2 regions of the Methylobacterium sp. Ger2507 genome follow, and region 1 is predicted to be linked to the other one. Evidence: predicted binding sites of a transcription regulator. Region 1 holds the regulator's gene; the other holds the start of a gene.
What was found. The regulator HrcA, encoded in region 1, represses chaperone genes, less so after heat shock. The targets are predictions, from matches to a motif close to GTTAGCACTCNCNNNNNGNGAGTGCTAAC.
Positions count from the first base shown of each region.

Region 1 (10,778 bases):
CCGGACGGCCCGAGCGACCGGGCGCTGGCGGTCTACGAGATCCGCTCCGGCGCCCCGGTCGTCGTCAGTCCCGCCCCGCGTACCCTCACGCCCTCGGGCACCTGATCAGGCGGCGAGCGCGGCCACCACGGCGTTGAGCACCGGCGCCCCGGCCGGGGTCGCGGCGATGCGGCCGCCCGCATGTCGGGCGATCAGCCCGTCGGCGACGAGGCCGTCGATCCGCGCCGGGTCGAGGACTCTGCCTTTCAGGAGCGCGTAGCGGCGCGGGTCGATACCCTCGCGCAGGCGCAGGCCCATCATCAGGAATTCGTCGCCCTGGTCGGAGGCCGCCAGGGTCTCGGTCTCGACGATGCCGTGACCGTCGCGCTCGACGCGGGCGAGCCAGGCTTCCGGCGCCCGCTCGGTGACGGTGCCGATCCGGCCCTCCGCCCCGACGAGGCGACCGTGGGCGCCGGGGCCGATGCCCGCATATTCGCCGTAGCGCCAGTACAGCAGGTTGTGGCGTGATTCCGCGCCCGGACGGGCGTGGTTCGAGATCTCGTAGGCGGAGAGCCCGGCGCGGTCACAGACCTCCTGGGTCACGTCGTAGAGGAGGCGGGCGGAATCGTCGTCCGGCGGCACTAGCTTGCCGGCGGCGGCGAGACCGTAGAACGGCGTGCCCGGCTCGATGGTGAGCTGATAGAGCGACAGGTGTTCGGCTGCCCGCGCGATGGCGCCCTCGAGTTCGGCCCGCCAGGCGGCCGGGCTCTGATCCGGGCGCGCATAGATGAGGTCGAAGGAGTAGCGCTCAAAATGGTCGGCGGCGACCCGGACCGCCGCCATGGCTTCCGCGGCGCTGTGCAGGCGTCCGAGCTGCTTCAGGGAGACGTCGTCCATGGCCTGGACGCCGAGGGAAACGCGGTTGACCCCGGCGGCGCGGTAGCCGCGAAAGCGCTCCGCCTCGACGCTGGTGGGATTGGCCTCCAGGGTGATCTCGACCTCGGGTGCCACGGTCCAGGCCCCGCCGATGGCGTCGAGGAGCCCCGCCACGGTGGCGGGCTGCATCAGGGAGGGCGTGCCGCCGCCGAGGAAGACGCTCGACACGGTGCGCCCGGGCGTGCGCGCCGACACATGGGCGATCTCGGCCCTGAAGGCCTTGAGGAAGCGGACCTCGTCCACCGGCGCATGGCGCACATGGCTGTTGAAGTCGCAATAGGGGCACTTCGAAGCGCAGAAGGGCCAGTGGACATAGACCCCGAACCCGGCATCGCGGGTCGGATGGTCCGGGCCTGTCGGTTCGGTCATGGGGCGCACGTCATGGGGCGGATGTGCGCGCGGGATTGCGATTTGGCAATCCCGCCGCCGGTTTCAAGGACGCCGCAGGCAGCTCTGCGCCAGGAGCACGAAGGCGCGGGCGCGGTGCGACAGGGCGTTGCCGGTCTGCCAGTCGACGCCGTGCTTTTCCTCCGAAGAGATCTCACCGAAGGTGCGGTCGTAACCGTCGGGCAGGAACATCGGATCGTAGCCGAAGCCGCTCGCGCCCCGAGGAGCCACGAGTTCACCGAAGACCCGTCCCTCGAAGGTCTCGGTGTGGCCGTCCGGCCAGGCGATCACCAGGGCGGAGACGAAATGCGCCCGCCGGGTGGTGGCGCCGCGCTTGTCGAGTTCCGCGGCGATGCGCGCCATGGCGCCCGAGAAATCCTTCGACGGCCCGGCCCAGCGGGCCGAGAACAGCCCGGGCGCCCCGTCCAGCGCGTTCACGCACAAACCGGAATCATCGGCAAAGGCCGGCAGACCCGAGGCCGTCGCGGCGGCGAGCGCCTTGAGGGCGGCGTTCTCGGCAAACATCGTTCCGGTCTCGTCCGGCTCGGGCAGGCCGAGTTCGCCGGCCGAGACCGCATCGACGCCGAAGGGTGCCAGCAACTCGCGCATCTCGACGAGCTTGCCGGCATTGTGGGTCGCGATGACGACGCGGCCCGTGAGGATGCGAGGGTCGCTCATACGCCAATAGCCTGCTTCTGGAGGACGACGAGGGACTGGACCCCACCCTTGGCGAGGCGCAGCAATTCGAGCAGCTCGTCTTCCGAGAACGGCTTGCCCTCGGCGGTGCCCTGCACCTCCACGAGGCCGCCGGTGCCCGTGATGACGAAGTTGGCGTCGGTCTCGGCCGCGGAATCCTCGTCGTAGTCGAGGTCGAGCACCGGCTTGCCCTTGTAGATGCCGCAGGAAATCGCCGCCACGTGGTCGCGGAGGGGATCGACCGAGATGATCGAGCGGCTGCGCATCCAGGTGAAGCACTCGTGCAGGGCGACCCAGGCGCCGGTGATCGCAGCGGTGCGGGTGCCGCCATCGGCCTGGATCACGTCGCAATCGACCGTGATCTGGCGTTCGCCCATCGCCGGCAGGTTGGTGACGGCGCGCAGCGAGCGGCCGATCAGACGCTGGATCTCCTGGGTGCGGCCCGAGGGCTTGCCGGAATTCACCTCGCGCCGGGTCCGCTCGTGGGTGGCGCGCGGCAGCATCGCATACTCGGCCGTCACCCAGCCCTTGCCGGAGCCGCGCAGCCAGCCCGGGCCACGCTCTTCGAGCGAGGCCGTGCACAGGACCTTGGTGTCGCCGAAGCTGACGAGGCAGGAGCCCTCGGCATGGCGGGAGATGGCACGCTCCAGGGTCACGGTGCGCAGTTCGTCGGTCGCGCGCTTCGAGGGGCGCATGCCGCTCTCCTTCCAGAATCAGGGTTGGGAGCGGGCTTTACGGGCCCGGGTCCGGGCCTGCAAGCGAGGCTGTCACGCGAGGCCTGCCGTTGAACGGGGGATGGCCCATACGAAGAGGGCCGCCCCGAAGGGCGGCCCGTGGCCGAGAAGGGCCGCTCCGAAGGGCGGCCCATGGCACGAATGCGCTCAGTAGCGGTAGCGGCGATGACCGAAGTGATGGCCGCGGCGGTGACCGTAATGATGGCCGAAATGGCGGCGATGGTGATGGCCGAAGTGGCGGCCGTGATGGTGGTGGTGCCGGAAGCCGCGGCGATGATGGCGCCAATGGCCGCCATACTGCACCTGGGTGAGGCCGACGGCGGGAGCGGCGACCTCAGTGGACACCATGGCGGGGGCGGCCTGGGCACCCTGCGGTGCGCCGAACAGCATGGCGCCGACCATCGCGAGAACGATGGCGAACGACTTGATCAGGCCGGATCGAGCTGAGTGTCTCATGGGTCTCTGCCTCCTGGTGGCTTCGGCTTGAGCGATTCGCCGGCGGGTGTTCACCGACGACGCACCCATGCAGATCACGATGGGTGAGCGAGCCGGAGAACGATGGGCCCGGCAAATCGCGGGATACGGGAACGCACGACCCGGCCGGATCGTCGCAAATGGCCAAGCTGTTTCTTTGGGCAGCGGCGCGGTCCTGCTTCCTATGAGGCAGACGGCGTGGGAAAGGGCGGGCGCATCGTTTCGGTGCCGCGGTGCGTTTGGAAGCGGTGCGTTGTCAGCGCCGCGCGTTCGTGAAGGCGCGGCGCCGCCTTTCCGGCCCGAGGCCGCCCTGGCGACGGCGCGGTGGATTGTATTAACCCGTGGAGGACGTCACACTCCCCATCTCAGGAATGGATCGTGACCGAGCCCGCCCGCCCCTTTTCGACTGTGCAGCAGATGCAGGTTCTCAGCGCGCTGAACGAGCGCTCGCGCGAGATCTTCCGTCAGATCGTCGAAAGCTATCTCACCACCGGTGAACCCGTCGGCTCGCGCAACCTCGCGCGCATCCTGCCGATGTCCCTCTCGCCCGCCTCGATCCGCAACGTCATGGCGGATCTCGAGCATTCCGGCCTGATCTTCGCGCCCCACGCTTCGGCGGGGCGGCTGCCGACCGAGCAGGGCCTGCGCTTCTTCGTCGACGCCATGCTGGAGGTCGGCGATGTCGGGCGCGAGGAACAGGAGCGGATCGAGACCCAGATGCGCGCGGCCGCGTCCGGCCACACCTTCGATTCGGCGCTGGCCGAAGCCTCGATGCTGCTCTCCGGCGTCTCCCGCGGGGCCGGAGTGGTGCTGACCACCAAGACCAACGTGCATCTGAAGCACATCGAGTTCGTGCGTCTCGACCCGACCCGCGCTCTCGTGGTCCTGGTCTCCGACGACGGCTCGGTGGAGAACCGCCTGCTCGACCTGCCGCCCGGCCTGCCCGCCAGCGCCCTGCAGGAGGCCTCGAATTACCTGAACGCCCGCCTGCAGGGACGGACGCTCGGGTCGCTGCGGGCCGAGATCGAATCCGGCCGCCAGGTGATGAAGCGCGAACTCGACGCCATCACCGAGCGGCTGGTCGATGCCGGTCTCGCCGTCAGCGTCGGCCCTTCGGATGCCCGCCAGCTGATCGTGCGCGGACAGTCGAACCTCCTCGACGACCTGCGCGCCGCAGAGGATCTCGAGCGTATCCGTCTGCTTTTCGACGACCTCGAGACCCAGAAGGATGTGATCGAATTGCTGTCGCGCGCCGAGGGCGGCGAGGGCGTGCGCATCTTCATCGGCTCGGAGAACAAGCTGTTCTCCCTATCCGGATCGTCGATGATCGCGGCGCCGTTCCGCGACGGCTCGCAGAAGATCGTCGGCGTCGTCGGGGTCATCGGTCCGACGCGGCTGAACTACGCCCGCATCGTGCCGATGGTCGATTACACCGCCCGGGTGGTCTCCGGGCTGCTGGATCGCAAGCGCTGAGCGATACCCGTGAGAGGCGGAGGCGAAGCTCCGCCTCCGCATTGCGTGCGACCGACAATCAGCCGCGGATCACGTCGACGATCTCGTAGGTGTCGGGATCGACGATGACGATGTCGTCGCCGACCAGCACGTAGCGGTAATCCTCGTATTCGGGCGCGATCCGGACGATGTCCGGCGGTAGGTCGTAGAGGGTGTAGCTGCGGGCGATGGCCGTGCCGACGCTGAGAGCGAACACGCCGGCGGCCAGACGCGGAACTCCACGGCGGATCACGCTCTGACGGAACTCCGTGCGCTGCGGGGCCGCGAGACGGCCATAGGCTCCGCGCACCGCTCCCCGATCACCCCGATCACCCCTGTCGTCGCGATCCGTCCGACCGTCCCGTCCGCCGCGGTCGTCCCGGTCGGCCCGGCCATCACGATCGGCTTTTCCATCGCGGTTGGCCCGGCCATCACGCTCCGCCTTGCCGTCACGATCCGCCCGGCCGTCACGCTCCGCCTTGCCGTCACGATCCGCCCGGCCATCGCGATCACCCTTCACGTCCCGGTCTGCCCGGCCGTCACGGTCGGCGGTGCCGTCCCGCGTTGCAGCGCCACCCGTCTCGCGGCCGCCCCGTTCGCCGGTTGCCTGTCCCGGGCGCTCGCCGCCGCGCGGACCCGCACCGCCCTCGGCCCCGCGCGCCCCGGCTCCGCCGGCCTCGCCGCGCGATCCGGTGCCAGCCCCGGTTTCAGCGCCACCGGCCCCGCCGCGCATCCCGCCGCCTCCCATGCCCGCGCCTCCGGCGCCACCACCCGCGCCCATGCCGGCGCCACCACCTGCACCGCCGGCGGCACCACCGCCCGCGCCACCACCCGGGCCGGCCTGCGCGAACGCCGTCGTTGCGCCGAGAAGAAGGGCCGTTGCCGCTACCGTGCTCCGGAAGAGCTTGCTCATGGGGTCGTTTCCAGTCTCGTTGTGGGAAGCACCGTCCCGTGCCGTCGCCCTCCGCAACGAAGTTCTACGAAAGACCGTTCCGCCTTTTCTTGATCTGATCTTACGACGTTTGCCGCGCGGGCAATTTGTACGAGCTGCGTAAGCTTAGCGATCGGTCTTCCACAGCCAAGTTTACCGTTGATCTTGTCGGTGTACGCCAACCCGCTGAGCGGGCTTGTGAAACCAGCCTCACAGAGTAACGTCCGCGCCAAAGACGCCGCCGACCGGCGACGCCGAGAGCACAGGGACGAGACGGATGACAGGTGGGCCGGGGACACTCACGCACAGGGCGGACGAAGCGGCGGATAGCCGCCGCAGAATCAAGGCGATCGTCGCCTCCTCGTCGGGCAACCTCGTCGAGTGGTTCGATTTCTATTGTTACGCCTTCTTCGCCCTCTACTTCGCGCCCGTCTTCTTCCCCGAGGGGGATGACACCAGCCAGCTTCTGAAATCGGCCGCCGTCTTCGCCGTCGGCTTCTTCATGCGGCCAATCGGCGGCTGGCTCTTCGGCCGCATCGCCGACCGCCTCGGCCGCAAGAAATCGATGCTGATCTCGGTGCTGATGATGTGCGCTGGCTCGCTGATGATCGCGGTCCTGCCGACCTACGCGACGGCCGGCCATCTCGCCCCCGCCCTGCTGCTGCTCGCCCGGATGATCCAGGGCCTGTCAGTCGGCGGCGAGTACGGCACCAGCGCCACCTACATGAGCGAGATCGCCGTGAAGGGCCGGCGCGGATTCTTCGCCTCGTTCCAGTACGTCACCCTGATCGGCGGCCAGCTGCTGGCCTCGCTGGTGCTGATCATCCTCCAGAGCTTCCTCACCGCGCAGGAACTCACCGCCTGGGGCTGGCGCATCCCGTTCGTCATCGGTGCCGTCGCGGCCGTGGTCGCTCTCTACCTGCGTTCGTCGCTGCAGGAGACCGCCACCAAGGAGGACATGGCCAAGAAGGATTCCGGCACCTTCGCCGCCCTGTTCGAGCACTGGCGCGCCTTCTGCGTGGTGCTGGCCTATACGGCCGGCGGCTCGCTGAGCTTCTACACGTTCACCACCTACATGCCGAAGTATCTCTTCAACACCGCCCATATCGATAAGGTCACTGCCTCGCAGATCTCCACCGCAGCCCTGTTCGTCTACATGATCATCCAGCCCTTCTTCGGCTGGCTCTCGGACCGGATCGGCCGCAAGGCCAACATGCTGCTCTATAGCGGCCTCGGCACCCTGATGGTGGTGCCGCTGATGACCGCCATCGGTTCGACGCAGAACGCGGTGCTGTCGTTCGCGCTGATCATGGTCGGCCTGATTGTGATCAGCTTCTACACGGGCATCAGCGGCATCGTGAAAGCCGAGCTGTTCCCCACCCAGGTGCGGGCGCTGGGCGTCGGCCTGTCCTACGCCATCGCCAACTCGCTGTTCGGCGGGACCGCGGAGGCGGTAGCCCTGTACCTGAAGCAGATCGGCTCCGAGAGCAGCTTCTTCTGGTACGTGACCGTGATGCTCGGCATCGCCTTCATCGCCTCGCTGATCATGCCGAACCCGAAGCGCCACGGATATCTCGACGGCGACGGGACGGTGGAGGAGGCGCTGACGCGCAAGACCCGGCTCTCGGCCGCCTGACGGCGCCACGGCCCGGCAACCGAAATCGCACGCGGTGCTCCTGCACCGCGTGCTTTTTTTATGCCTGCGGGTTTCAGATCAAACTGGTTTTGATCGGCTCCTTTATCAGCATGTTTGTCAACGGTGATTTGATGACGGAATGCTGACGATTAATTAACGTGACACGGTGCGAGGGAGATATCAATATCACCACAGAAGAGAGGTTTGGCGCGACCCTAATCCTCCAACACACACTCGGTCGCCGCTCCCTTCTGGAGGTATTGTCATGAAACGCATCAGAACCGTTGCCGCCGCACTTGTTGCGACATCGCTCCTCGGCGGCGTGGCCTTCGCCAACGACAAGCCGGCCGCGCAGGCCGCTCCCCCGATCTCGGCGGCCCAGCAGACGGCGGATCGCGACGTCGGAAAGCTGTCCAAGGACGGCGCCCAGGCCTTCCGCGACCTGCACCTCGCCCGGATCGCCATCTTCAACGCCGATCCGACCCAGGCCAAGGACCTGATCGGCAAGGCTCAGGCGGCGCTCACCAAGGTGAAGACGGACGAGTCGGTCTTCACCAAGGCGGAAGCCGATCTGCACGCGACGCCCAAGAAGTCCGCACCCGCCACCGAGGCGAGCAAATCTTCCGATGCTGCCAAGCCATCGACCAAGCAGACCGCTTGGGTACCGGTCGACGGGCAGCTAACCCTGGGCGAGGACTTCGTCGCGTCGCCGGCCAAGGCCGCCGCGGTGGCGACCGCCAACAAGAGCCTGGAGAAGGGTGATCGCAAGGCCGCCATCGACCAGCTCAAGCTCGCGGGCGTCGATGTGAACTTCGTCCTGGCGGTGGTGCCGCTCGATCAGACCACCACCGATGTCGACCAGGCGGCGACCCTGATCAACCAGGGCAAGTACTATGAAGCCAACGCCGTCCTGAAGAAGGCGGAGGACGGGCTGCGCTTCGACATCGTCGATATGGTGAGCATGCCGCAGAAGGGCGCGGCTGCCGCTGCGCCGGCACCGGCTGCAACCGCGACGGCTCCCGCCGCCACCGGCACGACGGTCAAGAAGTAAGGGTCCGATCCCGGACGACCGTGAGCCGCTTCCCCTCCCGAGGGGGTGCGGCTCGCATCCGTGCCGGAGGTGGCCCCTGCGCCGGGCGGATCTTCCCGTTCGGCGTCTCGCGCCCTGCTTCCGGCCCGGTTCGTCCGTGATCCGTCGATGAAGGTACCCACCGTGATCAGTATCGGGATCAGCCTCGGCCTTCTGTGCTCGGCCGCCGTCACGGGGTTCGGCCTCGTCCTGGCCTCCGGCCTGTTCGGCCACCCCGTCGACGGCCAATTGCCGAGCGACTGGGGCTGGAGCCTCGTCATGATGGGATCGGCGAGTCTGCTCGCCTTCGGGATCTTCGGATGGCGCCGCAACCATCCCGATTCGTGACCACGCCCGGCCCGCCACCCACCGGCATGTTCTGGTCCTGCCTATTCCGCGCCCGGCCTGCGCGTCAGGTCGCCTCGCCCAGCACCGCCCGGCGCTGGCGGTCCAGTTCCTCGCTGTAGCGCTTCAGCGTGTGGCTCTCGGTCAGCAGGCCGATGACCTTGCGGGTCTTCAGGTCCTCCACCACCGCCAGGGCTTCGCTCTCGGTCCGGTCGAACGCCGCCGTCGCCGCCTTGGCATTCATCTCGGCGGTCAGAACATCGTCGCGATGGCGCAGGAGGCTGGCGAGATCGGGCGAAGCCCCCTCCGTCTCCAAGAGGGCCGCATGGGCTTCGGGCACGAGCACGATCCCGGCGTAGCGGCCGTCCCCGTCCACCATCACCACCCGTGAGGGCGATCCAAGCGGGTGCTTGCGCAGGAAGCTGGCGAGGCTCTGGTCGATGGAGGCTGTCGAGACCTCGCGGCGCATCAGCCGGCCCACCGTCAGCGTCCGGATCCAGCCGACGTCATGCGCGCTGCGGATGCTCTCGCCCCGGAGATGGAAGCGCCAGGTCGCGAAGGAGTAGCCGAAGGTCTTGCGCACGGTCAGGGAGGAGGCGATCACCGCCACCAGCACCAGGCCGGTGATCGGGAAGCTGCCGGTGAGTTCGAGGGCGAGGAACGTCATGGTCAGCGGCCCGCCGATCACCGCCACCGACAGGGAGCTCATGCCGATCACCGCGTAGGCGAGCGGGGTCAGGCCGAAATTCACCGTTCCGGGCAGGATCAGCGGCATCCCGACCGCGAAGATCTCGCCCGCCACGGCGCCGAGGAAGAGCGAGGCGAAGAACAGGCCGCCGCGGAAGCCGGAGCCGATGGAGATCGCCGAGGCGGTCGCCTTGGCGACGAACAGCACGATGAGGGCGGAGAGGCCGAGGGCGTTGCCATGCGCCTCCAGGTGCAGGTGCAGCGCCCCGTGCCCGCCGGACAGGACCTGGGGCGAGGCCAGGAGCGCCAATCCGCCGACGCAGAGGCCTCCCACCACCGGGGCGCAGAGCGCGGGCAGACGGGTGATGCGGAAGCCGGCCTCGACCAGGGTGACGCCGCGCATGATCAGGATGCCGAGCCCGGCGCAGAGCAGCCCAAGGGTGAGGCTCGGCACCGTGTCGAGGGTCGTCAGCACCGTGGTGGTGATCGCGTCGGCCCGGTCGACCGTGACGAGGGAGGTTTGCGCCACCAGCGCCCGGGCGACGACGCTGCCGCACAGGGCGGCCACCACGACGGGCGTCAAGGTGGCGATGGAATAGGTCCCGATGATGAGTTCGAAGGCATAGAACGCGCCGGTCAGGGGGGCGCCGAAGGCTGCCGCGATGGCGGCGGCCGCCCCGCAGCCCACCAGGGTGCGCTGGTCGGCACGCCGCAATTCGAAGGACAGGCCGAGGCGGGAGGCGACGCCGGCACAGAACTGCGTGTAGGCCGCCTCCATGCCCACCGAGACGCCGCTGCCGTTGGAGATCGTGTTCTGGATCACCACCACGGTGGAATCACTGAGGGACATGCGCCCGCCGTGCAGGGCGTTGGCCTCGATGGGGTCGACCGGCGCGCGCCGGGGGCGCCGGCGCCAGCGCAGCGCGAGGGTGAACAGCGCGAGCAGGACGCCGCCGAAGGCGGGCGCCAGCAGGATCGCCAGGGGCGAGAGATCCGTAGCGGCGCTGAGGCGCATGCCCGGCGGCAGGCCGTACAGCACCTCGCGCATCGCCTGCGTCGCCCGGTTCATCGCCGCCACCGACAGGCCGGAGGCGCATCCGATCAGGCCGGCCAGGACGATGAGGCCGATTTCGCTGCCGCGCACGAGGGCGCGCAGTCGCCCCGGCGCCTGCACGAGCACCTGTCGGGCAGCCGGCGAAGAGGAAGAGCGGTTGCGCAGGGGCATGGGCCGGGCTGGAAGCGGTCGCGGACGGCGACGGAGAGGCATCAAGGCCTCCCCTTACCCTGCGGCCGATGGAGGCGTCGATGGCTGAACCGGGCAGGCATGGCCCTGACAGGCCGGGACAGATCCACACTTTTGCCGACGATCGGCCGAAGGCGGCTTGAAATGCGGCGCGGCTCGGGATAGATCGC
Region 1 covers NZ_JBUYVC010000001.1:4,584,373-4,595,150, forward strand. The annotation lists gene ACV7NL_RS21255 (penicillin-binding protein activator) at 1-105, shown strand, start outside; gene hemW (radical SAM family heme chaperone HemW) at 106-1,284, opposite strand; gene rdgB (RdgB/HAM1 family non-canonical purine NTP pyrophosphatase) at 1,348-1,980, opposite strand; gene rph (ribonuclease PH) at 1,977-2,693, opposite strand; gene ACV7NL_RS21275 (hypothetical protein) at 2,880-3,188, opposite strand; gene hrcA (heat-inducible transcriptional repressor HrcA) at 3,624-4,679, shown strand; gene ACV7NL_RS21285 (DUF1236 domain-containing protein) at 4,738-5,610, opposite strand; gene ACV7NL_RS21290 (MFS family transporter) at 5,906-7,264, shown strand; gene ACV7NL_RS21295 (YfdX family protein) at 7,530-8,315, shown strand; gene ACV7NL_RS21300 (hypothetical protein) at 8,463-8,681, shown strand; gene ACV7NL_RS21305 (chloride channel protein) at 8,746-10,590, opposite strand.

Region 2 (10,778 bases), 2.6 Mb from region 1:
GGCTCTGGGCACCGAGCGCGTGAAGGCGACGCTGCCCGGCGTGCTGGCTCTGGCCCAGGGCGGCACGGCGGTCGGCACCGGCCTCAACGCGCATCCCGACTTCGCCGAGAAGTTCGCCGCGAAAGTCGCCGAGCTGACCGGCCTGCCCTTCACCTCGGCCGCCAACAAGTTCGAGGCCCTGGCGACCCACGACGCCCTGGTGTTCACCCAAGGGGCGCTCACGGCCCTGGCCTCGGGCCTGTTCAAGATCGCACAGGACATCCGCTTCCTTGGCTCCGGCCCGCGCTCGGGCCTTGGCGAGCTGTCGCTGCCGGAGAACGAGCCGGGTTCGTCGATCATGCCCGGCAAGGTCAACCCGACCCAGTGCGAGGCCCTGACGATGGTCTGCGCCCAGGTGATCGGCAACGGCACCACCGTGAGCTTCGCCGGCAGCCAGGGCAATTTCGAGCTGAACGTGTTCAAGCCCGTCATCGCCAACGCGGTGCTGCAGTCGATCCGCATCCTCGCCGACGCGGCGGTGAGCTTCACCGACAATTGCGTCGTCGGCATCAAGGCCAACGAGGACAAGATCGCCGACCTGATGAGCCGCTCGCTGATGCTGGTCACGGCGCTCGCGCCCTCGATCGGCTATGACAAGGCCGCCGAGATCGCCAAGACCGCGCACAAGAACGGCACCACCCTGAAGGAGGAGGCCCTGCGCCTCGGCTACGTCACGGCGGAGGCGTTCGAGCGCGTGGTGCGCCCCGAGACGATGCTGGCGCCCAGCGCCGAGTGAGGGAGACCACCGGCATGGCGGAGATCATCAACCTGCGCCAGGCCCGCAAGGACCGGGCGCGGGGGGAACGGGCGGCGAAAGCGGCGGACAACCGCATCGCCTTCGGTCGCCCGAAGAAGGCCAAGACCCTGGCCGAGGCCAAGAAGGCCATCGAGGTCTCGCGCCACGAGGAGCACAAATTGGTGGGGCCGGATCCGGAGGGGTGATGCGAGGAGAATGGTTCTCGTATTCCGCAAAGCTTCGGGATTCCACTTCGAGACAAGTGCGCGCCGCGCACCCCCACGGCGGGACAATCCCATCGGCCCCTCTGCACGCCGAAGAACCTCGTGGAGCACCCCGTCATCCCGGGGCCGCGCAGCGGAGCCCGGGATCCAGAAACACAGGTGGTGCAGAACGTTACACCGTCGGTGGCTCTGGATTCCGGGCTCGCCTACGGCGCCCCGGAATGACGGCGCGGTGCCGTCTGCGATGGCTCTGCCGTCCCTTGCTCCACACGCTTGACGGATGTTGGGTAAGCCCGAAATCAGCCGAGGAGAATGACTGGCTCTCAGGGACAAGCGGCCATTTCAGGAAGCCCGTCACACCATCAGGGAGGGTTTGCTGGCGATGACCACCGGGGTCACCAAGCGCTCCGTGATGATCGCCGGCCATCGCACCAGCGTATCCCTGGAGGACCCGTTCTGGGAGGCGCTGCGCAGGATCGCGGCCGCGCGCGACCAGTCGGTCCAGGCCCTGATCGGCACCATCGACGCCGGCCGCGACGGCCAGAACCTGTCATCGGCGATTCGGGTGTTCGTGCTGGCGAACGCGCGCGCCGGCTCCTGATGGCGGAGACGCGGTCGGCGTGCGCAGTCCCAACAGGCTGCGCGAGGCCGGAGCGCCGAAGGTCCGGCGGAAGGCGTTGGCGAAATGCGCCTGATCCGCAAAACCGGCTTCGTGGGCCGCCCCCGTGAAGTTCGCACCGCGAACGACGGCCTCGATCGCCGAGCGCATACGCAGCCAGCCGCGGTAGCGTCGGAACGGGACACCGACGGCGTCGCTGAACAGGTGTTGCATCCGGGAGGAGGACAGCGTCGCGGACGCAGCGAGCCGGCCCGCACTCATCTGCACATCCTGGCACCCGCGCAGCTCGGCGAGAATGCGGGCGATCCGCCCGTCCATCGGTCGATCGTCGCGCTTCGCGGCGAAGTCCGACAGGTCCGCGATGGCCTCGCCGGCCCAGTCGCAGGCATCGCGGCATTCGAAGAGGGCGCGCAGCGCAAAGATGTCGCCCGCCCGGGACACCAGGGCACCCTCGACTGCGTCCGCCATCTCCATCAACCCAGTCAGGACCCGCGCGCCGGCATCGGGCTCGCGGTAAAGCACGCCGATCGGGTCGCCGCCGCAATCGAGTTCATGGGCCAAGCCGGCGGGAACGAAGGCCGTTCGGCAGCTTATCCAGGCGCCGGGTTGGAAACGGATGCGGAAAGCGCCGTACAGGCCCGCGAGGTAGACCGGGGCTCCGTGCTGGTGGCTCGCATTGTAGGCGAGCCGCCCAGCGAAGAGCGTGTGCGCTCCAGCCACGTGCCAGATCGGACCGAGTGGAGCATCAGGCGCAGCACGTTCGTACAAGCTCGGCCTCCCCTCGCGGCGCTAGATCGTCGGCGTCCGGTCCCGAGACCATCCTGACGGAGCCGGGCTTCCCGGGACATCCCTCACCCGGACTTCCTCGCCAGGAACGTTCTCCCATGACCGATCTTACCCGCCGTCATCTTGCCGCAACCGCGATCGCCGGCCTGACTCTGCCGGGTCCGGCCATCGCGCAGACGCCACGTACCTGCGAGGCGGCGACCCTGAGACAGGTCCGTCTTGGCGCTTTTACCGTCACCACCCTGCTGGATGCCGACCTGATGATCGACGGTCCCTGGCCGATCGTTGGCGAGAACCGTGAAGCCTCGGACATCGCGGCGCTGATGCGCGAGAACTGCCTGCCGGAGGTTCGGTTCAAGCCCGGATTCACGCCGACCCTCGTCCAGACCGGCCGCCAGACGATCCTCTTCGACACCGGGAACGGCGACGTGGGCTTCATCCCGCGTCCGGCGGGCGGACGACTCGCGCATCTTCTCGGTCAGGCTGGCCTATCCCCTGAGGCGATCGATCTCGTGGTGCTTTCGCACTGCCACACCGATCATATCGGCGGCCTCCTGGACGGAGGGAAACGGCTCTTCCCGAAGGCCGGTTACGTCGTTGGTGCGCGGGAATACGCCTTCTGGAGCGACGACACCCGCCTCGCCGCGCCGGAGGCCGGCAACGAATACAAGTCGGCCCGCGTCTTTCGCAGCCATCTGCAGCCTCTGGAAGAACGCATCCGCTTCGTAAAGCCAGGCGATTCGGTGGCGCCCGGAATCAAGGTGCTGGCGGCCTTCGGCCATACGCCGGGACATCTCGCCTTCCACGTCGAGAGCGAGGGCCAGCGGCTTCTGATCTGGGGTGACTGCGCCCATCACGAGATCGCCTCGCTGGCGCGGCCCGACTGGCATGCCCTGTTCGACATGGACAAGGCCGCGGGGGCTGCCACCCGGCGGACCATGTACGACATGGCCGCGACGGACCGTATCCTGGTCGCCGGTTATCACACCTCGTTCCCATCGCTGGGTTACGTGACCCGCGACGGGCTCGGCTACCGGTGGATTCCCCTCACCTACCAGCTCGATGGCTGAAGCACCTATTCCGCCGCCAGCAGCGCCCGGTCGCGGATCCCCTCCAGGGCCGCCGGCTTCGGGCCGCCGGTGGCCCAGTCGAGCAGTTCCGCCGTGTGGACGATCGGGATCGCCGTGCCCTTCCCGATCTGGGTGGCGCAGCCGATGTTGCCGGTGGCGATGACGTCGGGGCGCATGCGCTCGATGTTGGCGACCTTGCGGTCGCGCAGGCGGTTCGCGATCTCGGGCTGGAGGATGTTGTAGGTTCCGGCCGAGCCGCAGCAGATATGGCCCTCGGGCACGTCCTTCACGGTGAAGCCCGCTGTCTTCAGGAGGTTCTTGGGCTCGGTGCGGATGCCCTGGCCGTGCTGCATCGAGCAGGCCGAGTGGTAGGCGACCACGAGGTCGGTCTCCACGATCGGCGGCATCAGGCCGATGGCGGCCACGTACTCCGTGACGTCCTTGGCAATCGCCGACACCCGCTTCGCCTTGTCCGAATAGGCCGGGTCGTCTCGGAACATGAAGCCGTAATCCTTGATCGTCGTGCCGCAGCCGGAGGCGGTGACCAGGATCGCGTCGAGGCCGGCGCCGTCCATTTCGGCGATCCAGGCGTCGATGGTGCGCTTGGCCTGGGCATGCGACGCGTCGGCCTTGCCCATGTGGTGGGTCAGGGCACCGCAGCAGCCCTCCCCCGCGGCCTGGACCACCTCGACCCCGTGCCGAGTCAGAAGGCGGATCGCCGCCTCGTTGAAATCGGGACGCAGCACGCTCTGGGCGCATCCCCGCAGCAGCGCGACGCGACCTCGACGCGACGGCGTGGCATACCCCTGCAACGCATCGCTGGCCTCGAGGGCTCGCGTATCGGCCGGGAAGGTGCCCGGACGGTCGGTGGGGTTGCGGTTCGGCAGTTGCGCCGGGGCTAGGTCCAGCATCGCCGCGAGGCGGTTGCCGACACGCGGCAGGCGCGCCACCAGGGGCCGGAACGGCGCACCGATCTTCGCCCCGAGGAGCGCCAGCCGGAAGCGATTCGGATAGGGCAGGACGAAGGCCAGGACGGCCCGCAGCAGCCGGTCGCTCAGCGGACGACGATAGGTTTCCTCAATATGCGCTCGGGCATGATCGACAAGGTGCATGTAATGCACCCCCGACGGGCATGTCGTCATGCAGGACAGACAGGACAAACACCGGTCGACGTGCTTGACCACCTCCGGCACGGCCGGCTTTCCACCTTCCAGCATATCCTTGATCAGGTAGATCCGCCCCCGCGGAGAATCGAGTTCATCACCGAGCAGGAGGTAAGTCGGGCAAGTCGCGGTGCAGAACCCGCAATGGACGCAGGTCCGCAGGATCTTCTCGGACGCCGCCATGGCCGGATCGGCGAGCTGCGTCAGGCTGAAATTGGTCTGCACGGCGTGTCCTCGGATCCACCCTCGCGCCGTCGATCGGTCCGGCTTCGCAGCCCGGCCCGTGTCGGCATCGTCGTTCTTCCGGCGTCAGTTTAAAGACAATCGCGCCGGATTCCGAGCCTTGGAATCGCTCTCAACAGCGCAGCCTCAGAGGCCGGCATACATCCGACCCGGATTGAACAACCCCTGGGGATCATGCGCCGCCTTGATACCGGCGGTGATCCGCATCAAAGCCTCCGACAGCGGCTCGAATACGGCGACCGCCGCCCGGACAGCTTCCGGCGCCCGCACGAGGGTGGCGTGTCCGCCCTTGGCTCGAACGGCCGCGCGGACGATCTCCGCTCCGGCATCTCCCGCCGCGTCCGTCGCAAGCCAGATCAGGCCGCCGCCCCAGTCGTAGAACCAGCGGGCCTCGCGGCGCGACGCGATCGCCGCCGTCACGGCCGGCGCATGGGTCGGGGCGGTCGCGATGCGCCAGATCGCAGCCTCGCGCGGCTCGGCCAGCGCCACGACATCGCGAATCCCGGTCCATAGCTCGGCGCCTGGATCGCCCTCGACGACCTCCGGCTCGCCGAAGCGCTTGAGCAGACTGCGCAATTCGCCGAGCCGATAGTCGATCGATTCCGAAAAACCCTCGAGCCGCATCAGCGTCCGCGCGGTTCCACCCGCGATTCCGGCAGGCAGATGGGCGGCCCCGGTCAACTCGAACGGGGAGCCGAGGGCAGCGGACAGCGCCCCGATGGCACGGACATCGTCGAGGTCCGGGAAGGCCAGGGTCGCCACCCGCTCCTGCCGCGGCAGCACCTTAAAGGTCACCTCGGTCAGCAAGCCCAGGGTTCCCCAAGACCCCGCCATCAGCTTCACGAGGTCGAGCCCGGTCACGTTCTTCATCACACGCCCGCCGGACTTGATCGCCTCGCCGCGCCCATTGATGAAGCGCACGCCGATCAGGCTGTCGCGCGCCGCGCCGGCATTGATCCGCCGTGGGCCGGAATTGTTGGTGGCCGCCACGGCTCCGAAACTGGGCTCGCCGGTCGTCCCCATCAGGGTACGATGGTCCATCGGCTCGAAGGGCAGCATCTGGCCACGCTCCGTGAGCAGGGCCTGAACCTCCGCCAGCGGCGTTCCAGCTCGAGCCGAGACGACCATTTCGGCGGGTTCGTAGAGGGTGATGCCGGAGAGCCGGACGCTGGACAGCGTCACCTCGTCCTGGGCCGGGCGCCCGATGGCGCTCTTGGTCGCGCCACCCACGAGGCGAAGCCGCTCGGGACCGCTGGCCGCGGCCCGAACAACCTCGGCCGCCGCGCCCTCATCGTGAGGCTCATATGAACGCATCGATTCCTGCCCGATTCGGAGCGTTCTACGGCGCCCTCGATCCTGTCTGCCGTCGACCACCTTAAAGGAGGATCACGGCGATGACAGCCAGTCGAGTCCGTCTATTCCGCCGAGCCCGTTCTATCCCACCGAGGCCGTCCTATTCCACCGAGGCCGGCTCGGTGGGGCGGGGCGATCCGGGAAGGCTGCGGGAAAGGCGTGCCACCGCGTGGCCCCTCAAGCCGGCAATGTCGAAGAGCCAGACCAGGGCGCCGTAGACCGCGATGCCGAGCGGTACGCCGAGGGCGAGGGCGCGGGTCGGTTCGATGTGGCGCAACGGCAGGAGGCAGAGCGCCATGGCCATGGAGGCGACACAGGCCGCCAGGATCTCCCACCAGGGCAGGCGCAGCCGATCCGGGCCGGTCAGTGCGCGAATTCCCAGCAACAGAGTCGCGGCAGCCAGCCCCAGGGTCTGCGCGACCGCGACGCCCTCGGGACCCAGCAGGGGTGGGAGGAACCATAACCCGGCAGCGTTGAGCCCCAATCCAACGCAGGCAGCCGCGATGACCGGGCGAGTCCGGCGGCGGATCTGGAAAATCGGATTGAGCGCGAAATTCATCATCGCCAGACAGAAGAAGCCTGGCACCATCACGCCGGCATAGGCGGAAAAGGGACCACGGTAAGCTTCCGGCACCACCAGCGTCTCCAGAGCGGGAAGCACGGCCCAGAACCCGACGGCGCAGGGCAGAAGCAAGGTGACGACAACGCCGACGTTCAGCCCGACCTGGCGCTCGGCCGCGGCACGGCCCTCCTGCTCCTCCACCCGGACGGCAAGTTGAAACAACAGCAGGTCGAGGGCAGTGCCGAGGGTACCGATACTCCGGGTGGTGACATCGGCAGCCAATGCAAAGTAGCCGGCTTCGGCAAGACCCGCATGGGCCGCGATGCTACCCCGATTGAGAAATGGAAGGAGCTGATAGATCGCATTCGCGGCAATCAGCGGCAGACCATAGGCGACGAAGAGCCGCCAAGTCTCCCGGACGCGGGCCTGCAGGCGCGGCACGACCGGGTCGCGCATCGGACCGTAGAGAAGCAGGACAGCAACGGCCTGGCTGATACCGGCCGCCACCAGAACCCAGACCGGTTGCGGAAAGTACCAGGCGGCCCCCGCCATCAGCACGAAGGCGAGGGCATTCTTGACCGCGACGAGGTTGAAGTAGAGCGCACCGTCAAAGCGCGCGCGGACGAGCGCGGCATGATAGTCGAAAACCCCGATGCCCAGCGCGGCCACCGCAGCACCGGCCGTGATCGCGAAATGACTGTCCGCACTCGGCTGAAGCGAGACGCCGAACACGGCACAGAGCAAAGCCGCAGCGAACAGGGCCAGCGCCAGAAACGCGTAGGCATGGTCGAGCCCGTGGCGGATCCAAGGCTCATCGACGCGCACCCGAACGGAATAGAAGCGCGTCGCCGACAGGCGAAGCCATTCGAACAGGATGGTGTTGGCGACGATCGCACCGGCGGTCGCCAAAGCGAACAGGCCGAAATCGGCCGGCCCGAGCAGCTTGGCGATCAGAAGCCCGAGGACGAAGTTCAGACCGGCATTGAGGACGAAGGCAGCGATCACGGCCATGGCGCGGACACTTCATCCTCGAAGGCTGCTTGGACGGGCAGCGATGCAACCGGGTTGGTTTCGCACGCGCGACCGAACAATTCGTCACGCCCTCAGATCCAGCCTCGAATCCGAAAGAAAACGATCGGAATGATGGCGCTGAGCGCGATCAGGGTCAGGCCATAGGGATAGCCGTAGAGCCAGTCGAGTTCCGGCATGTGCTTGAAGTTCATGCCGTACATCGAGGCGATCAGCGTCGGCGGGATACCCACCACGGAAGCGACGGTGAGAACCCGGAAGGTGTTGTTCTGCTCGATGCTGATGAGGCCCAGCGTGGCGTCGAGGAGGAACTGCACGTTCTCCGACAGGCGAATTTCGAACTCGTCGAGGGAGGCGATGTCCCGGCGCATCGCCTCGAATCTCGGCACCTGCTCCTCCCCGAGGATATGCTCGCATTCGTTTGCGACGAACGGCACGATCCGCTCCAGTCCGAGGAGACTGGAGCGGATCTTCCCAAGCGCCTTCCCGCGTCGACCGATGCCGCGCAGGATACGGCGAAGGGCCAGGTCGCGCCGGCGGGGGTTCTGGTGCGGGGCCCTGATGTCCCCGGTGGCGGCGCTGCTGCGGACATCGAAATCGAAGATCCGCGTCGAGAGGGCGTCGAGGTCCGCGCCCATGTCCTCGAGGGCGTCTGCGAGACTGTCGACCAGTTCCTCCACCAGCAGAAGGAAGATCTCCGTGCTGGTGGTGCCCGGCCCGTCTCCGGCATCGATCCGCTTCTTGACCTCCGCAAAGGCCCGCAGATCGTGGAAGCGGACGGTGAGCAGGCGATCCTTCGTCAGGACGAAGCCGAGGGGTTTGAGCTGAGAATCCAGTTTGTCGAAGGTGATCATCGGCGTGGAGAGCGTGAAACCGCTCTTCATCCGGCGCAGCCGGCTCGAATTCTCGACTTCGCTCAGCGCTTTGCGCGACGGCACGCTGATACCGGTGGCAAGTTGGACCCGCTCTGCCTCGGCGGCGCTGGGATCGTTGAGGTCGATCCAGACGGCATGGGAGGGATAGGCGGTATCCGGCGCCGCAGGCTCGACCGCACCCTGCGGTCCATGAAGCTCGATCATCCGCGAAGGACTTTCCGTCGGGGTGTGAAATGAAGGAAGGATCCTGTCGTCGGAACGTCATCGGACCCTGCGACAGTCTTGACTCGACGGAGCCACGCGCCTAACTCGGCGCCATCGTTAGCACTCACCCAGAGAGAGTGCTAACGGCCTGGGTTGAGCGCGCTGCCGCGCCGCATCAACGCCATCCACGAATTTGAAGCAAGAGGGCAGCTCATGAAGTTCCGTCCGCTGCACGACCGTGTCGTCGTCCGCCGCATCGAAGGCGAAGAGAAGACCAAGGGGGGCATCATCATCCCCGATACCGCCAAGGAGAAGCCGCAAGAGGGCGAGATCGTCGCCGTCGGCCCCGGCGCCCGCGACGAGGCTGGCCGTATCAACGCGCTCGACGTCAAGGCCGGCGACCGCGTCCTGTTCGGCAAGTGGTCCGGCACCGAAGTCAAGATCGATGGTCAGGACCTCCTGATCATGAAGGAATCCGACATCATGGGCGTCGTCGCCTAAAGCGCGGCCACCCTCTTCCCTCGATCCTAGCTGAGTCCTTCGAGCGCGCTCTCGTTTCGAGCGCCTCAGGGCTCTCAACAACTCAAGGATTTGAACATGGCAGCAAAAGAAGTCCGTTTCGGCTCCGATGCCCGCGAGAAGATGCTCCGCGGCGTCGATATCCTCGCTGACGCCGTCAAGGTGACGCTCGGTCCCAAGGGCCGCAACGTCGTCATCGAGAAGTCCTTCGGCGCTCCGCGCATCACCAAGGACGGCGTCACCGTCGCCAAGGAGATCGAGCTCTCCGACAAGTTCGAGAACATGGGCGCCCAGATGGTGCGCGAAGTGGCCTCGAAGACCAACGACATCGCTGGCGACGGCACCACCACCGCCACCGTCCTGGCCCAGGCCATCGTCCGCGAAGGCGCCAAGTACGTCGCCGCAGGCATGAACCCGATGGACCTGAAGCGCGGCATCGACCTCGCCACCACCGCTGCCGTGAAGGACATCACGAGCCGCGCCAAGAAGGTCGCCTCGTCCGAGGAAGTCGCCCAGGTCGGCACCATCTCGGCCAATGGCGACAAGGAAATCGGCGAGATGATCGCCCACGCCATGCAGAAGGTTGGCAACGAGGGTGTCATCACCGTCGAGGAAGCCAAGACCGCCGAGACCGAGCTCGACGTCGTCGAGGGCATGCAGTTCGATCGTGGTTACCTTTCCCCGTACTTCATCACGAATGCGGAGAAGATGGTCGCCGAGCTCGAGGACCCCTACATCCTCATCCACGAGAAGAAGCTCTCGTCGCTCCAGGCGATGCTGCCGGTTCTCGAGGCCGTGGTGCAGACCGGCAAGCCGCTCGTCATCATCGCCGAGGACATCGAGGGTGAGGCGCTCGCCACGCTCGTCGTGAACAAGCTGCGCGGTGGCCTCAAGGTCGCGGCCGTCAAGGCTCCGGGCTTCGGCGATCGCCGTAAGGCCATGCTCGAGGACATCGCGATCCTGACCCAGGGTCAGATGATCGCCGAGGACCTCGGCATCAAGCTCGAGAACGTCACCCTCCCGATGCTCGGCCGCGCCAAGCGCATCCGCATCGAGAAGGAGACCACCACGATCATCGACGGTCTTGGCGAAAAGGCGGACATCGAAGCCCGCGTCGGCCAGATCAAGGCGCAGATCGAGGAGACCACCTCGGACTACGACCGTGAGAAGCTCCAGGAGCGCCTGGCCAAGCTCGCCGGCGGCGTCGCGGTCATCCGCGTCGGCGGCGCGACCGAGGTCGAGGTCAAGGAGAAGAAGGACCGCGTCGACGACGCGCTCAACGCCACCCGCGCTGCGGTGGAAGAGGGTATCGTCCCCGGCGGCGGCACCGCCCTCCTCCGTGCCCGCGAGGCCGTC
Region 2 covers NZ_JBUYVC010000001.1:1,975,188-1,985,965, reverse strand. The annotation lists gene fumC (class II fumarate hydratase) at 1-775, shown strand, start outside; gene ACV7NL_RS09230 (DUF4169 family protein) at 790-981, shown strand; gene ACV7NL_RS09225 (ribbon-helix-helix domain-containing protein) at 1,382-1,600, shown strand; gene ACV7NL_RS09220 (helix-turn-helix domain-containing protein) at 1,550-2,338, opposite strand; gene ACV7NL_RS09215 (MBL fold metallo-hydrolase) at 2,503-3,474, shown strand; gene ACV7NL_RS09210 (heterodisulfide reductase-related iron-sulfur binding cluster) at 3,480-4,862, opposite strand; gene ACV7NL_RS09205 (FAD-binding protein) at 5,007-6,194, opposite strand; gene ACV7NL_RS09200 (lipopolysaccharide biosynthesis protein) at 6,334-7,806, opposite strand; gene ACV7NL_RS09195 (magnesium transporter CorA family protein) at 7,899-8,903, opposite strand; gene groES (co-chaperone GroES) at 9,117-9,404, shown strand; gene groL (chaperonin GroEL) at 9,501-10,778, shown strand, end outside.
Region 2: the regulator HrcA is predicted to act here: its motif matches at 9,020-9,048, upstream of groES (co-chaperone GroES).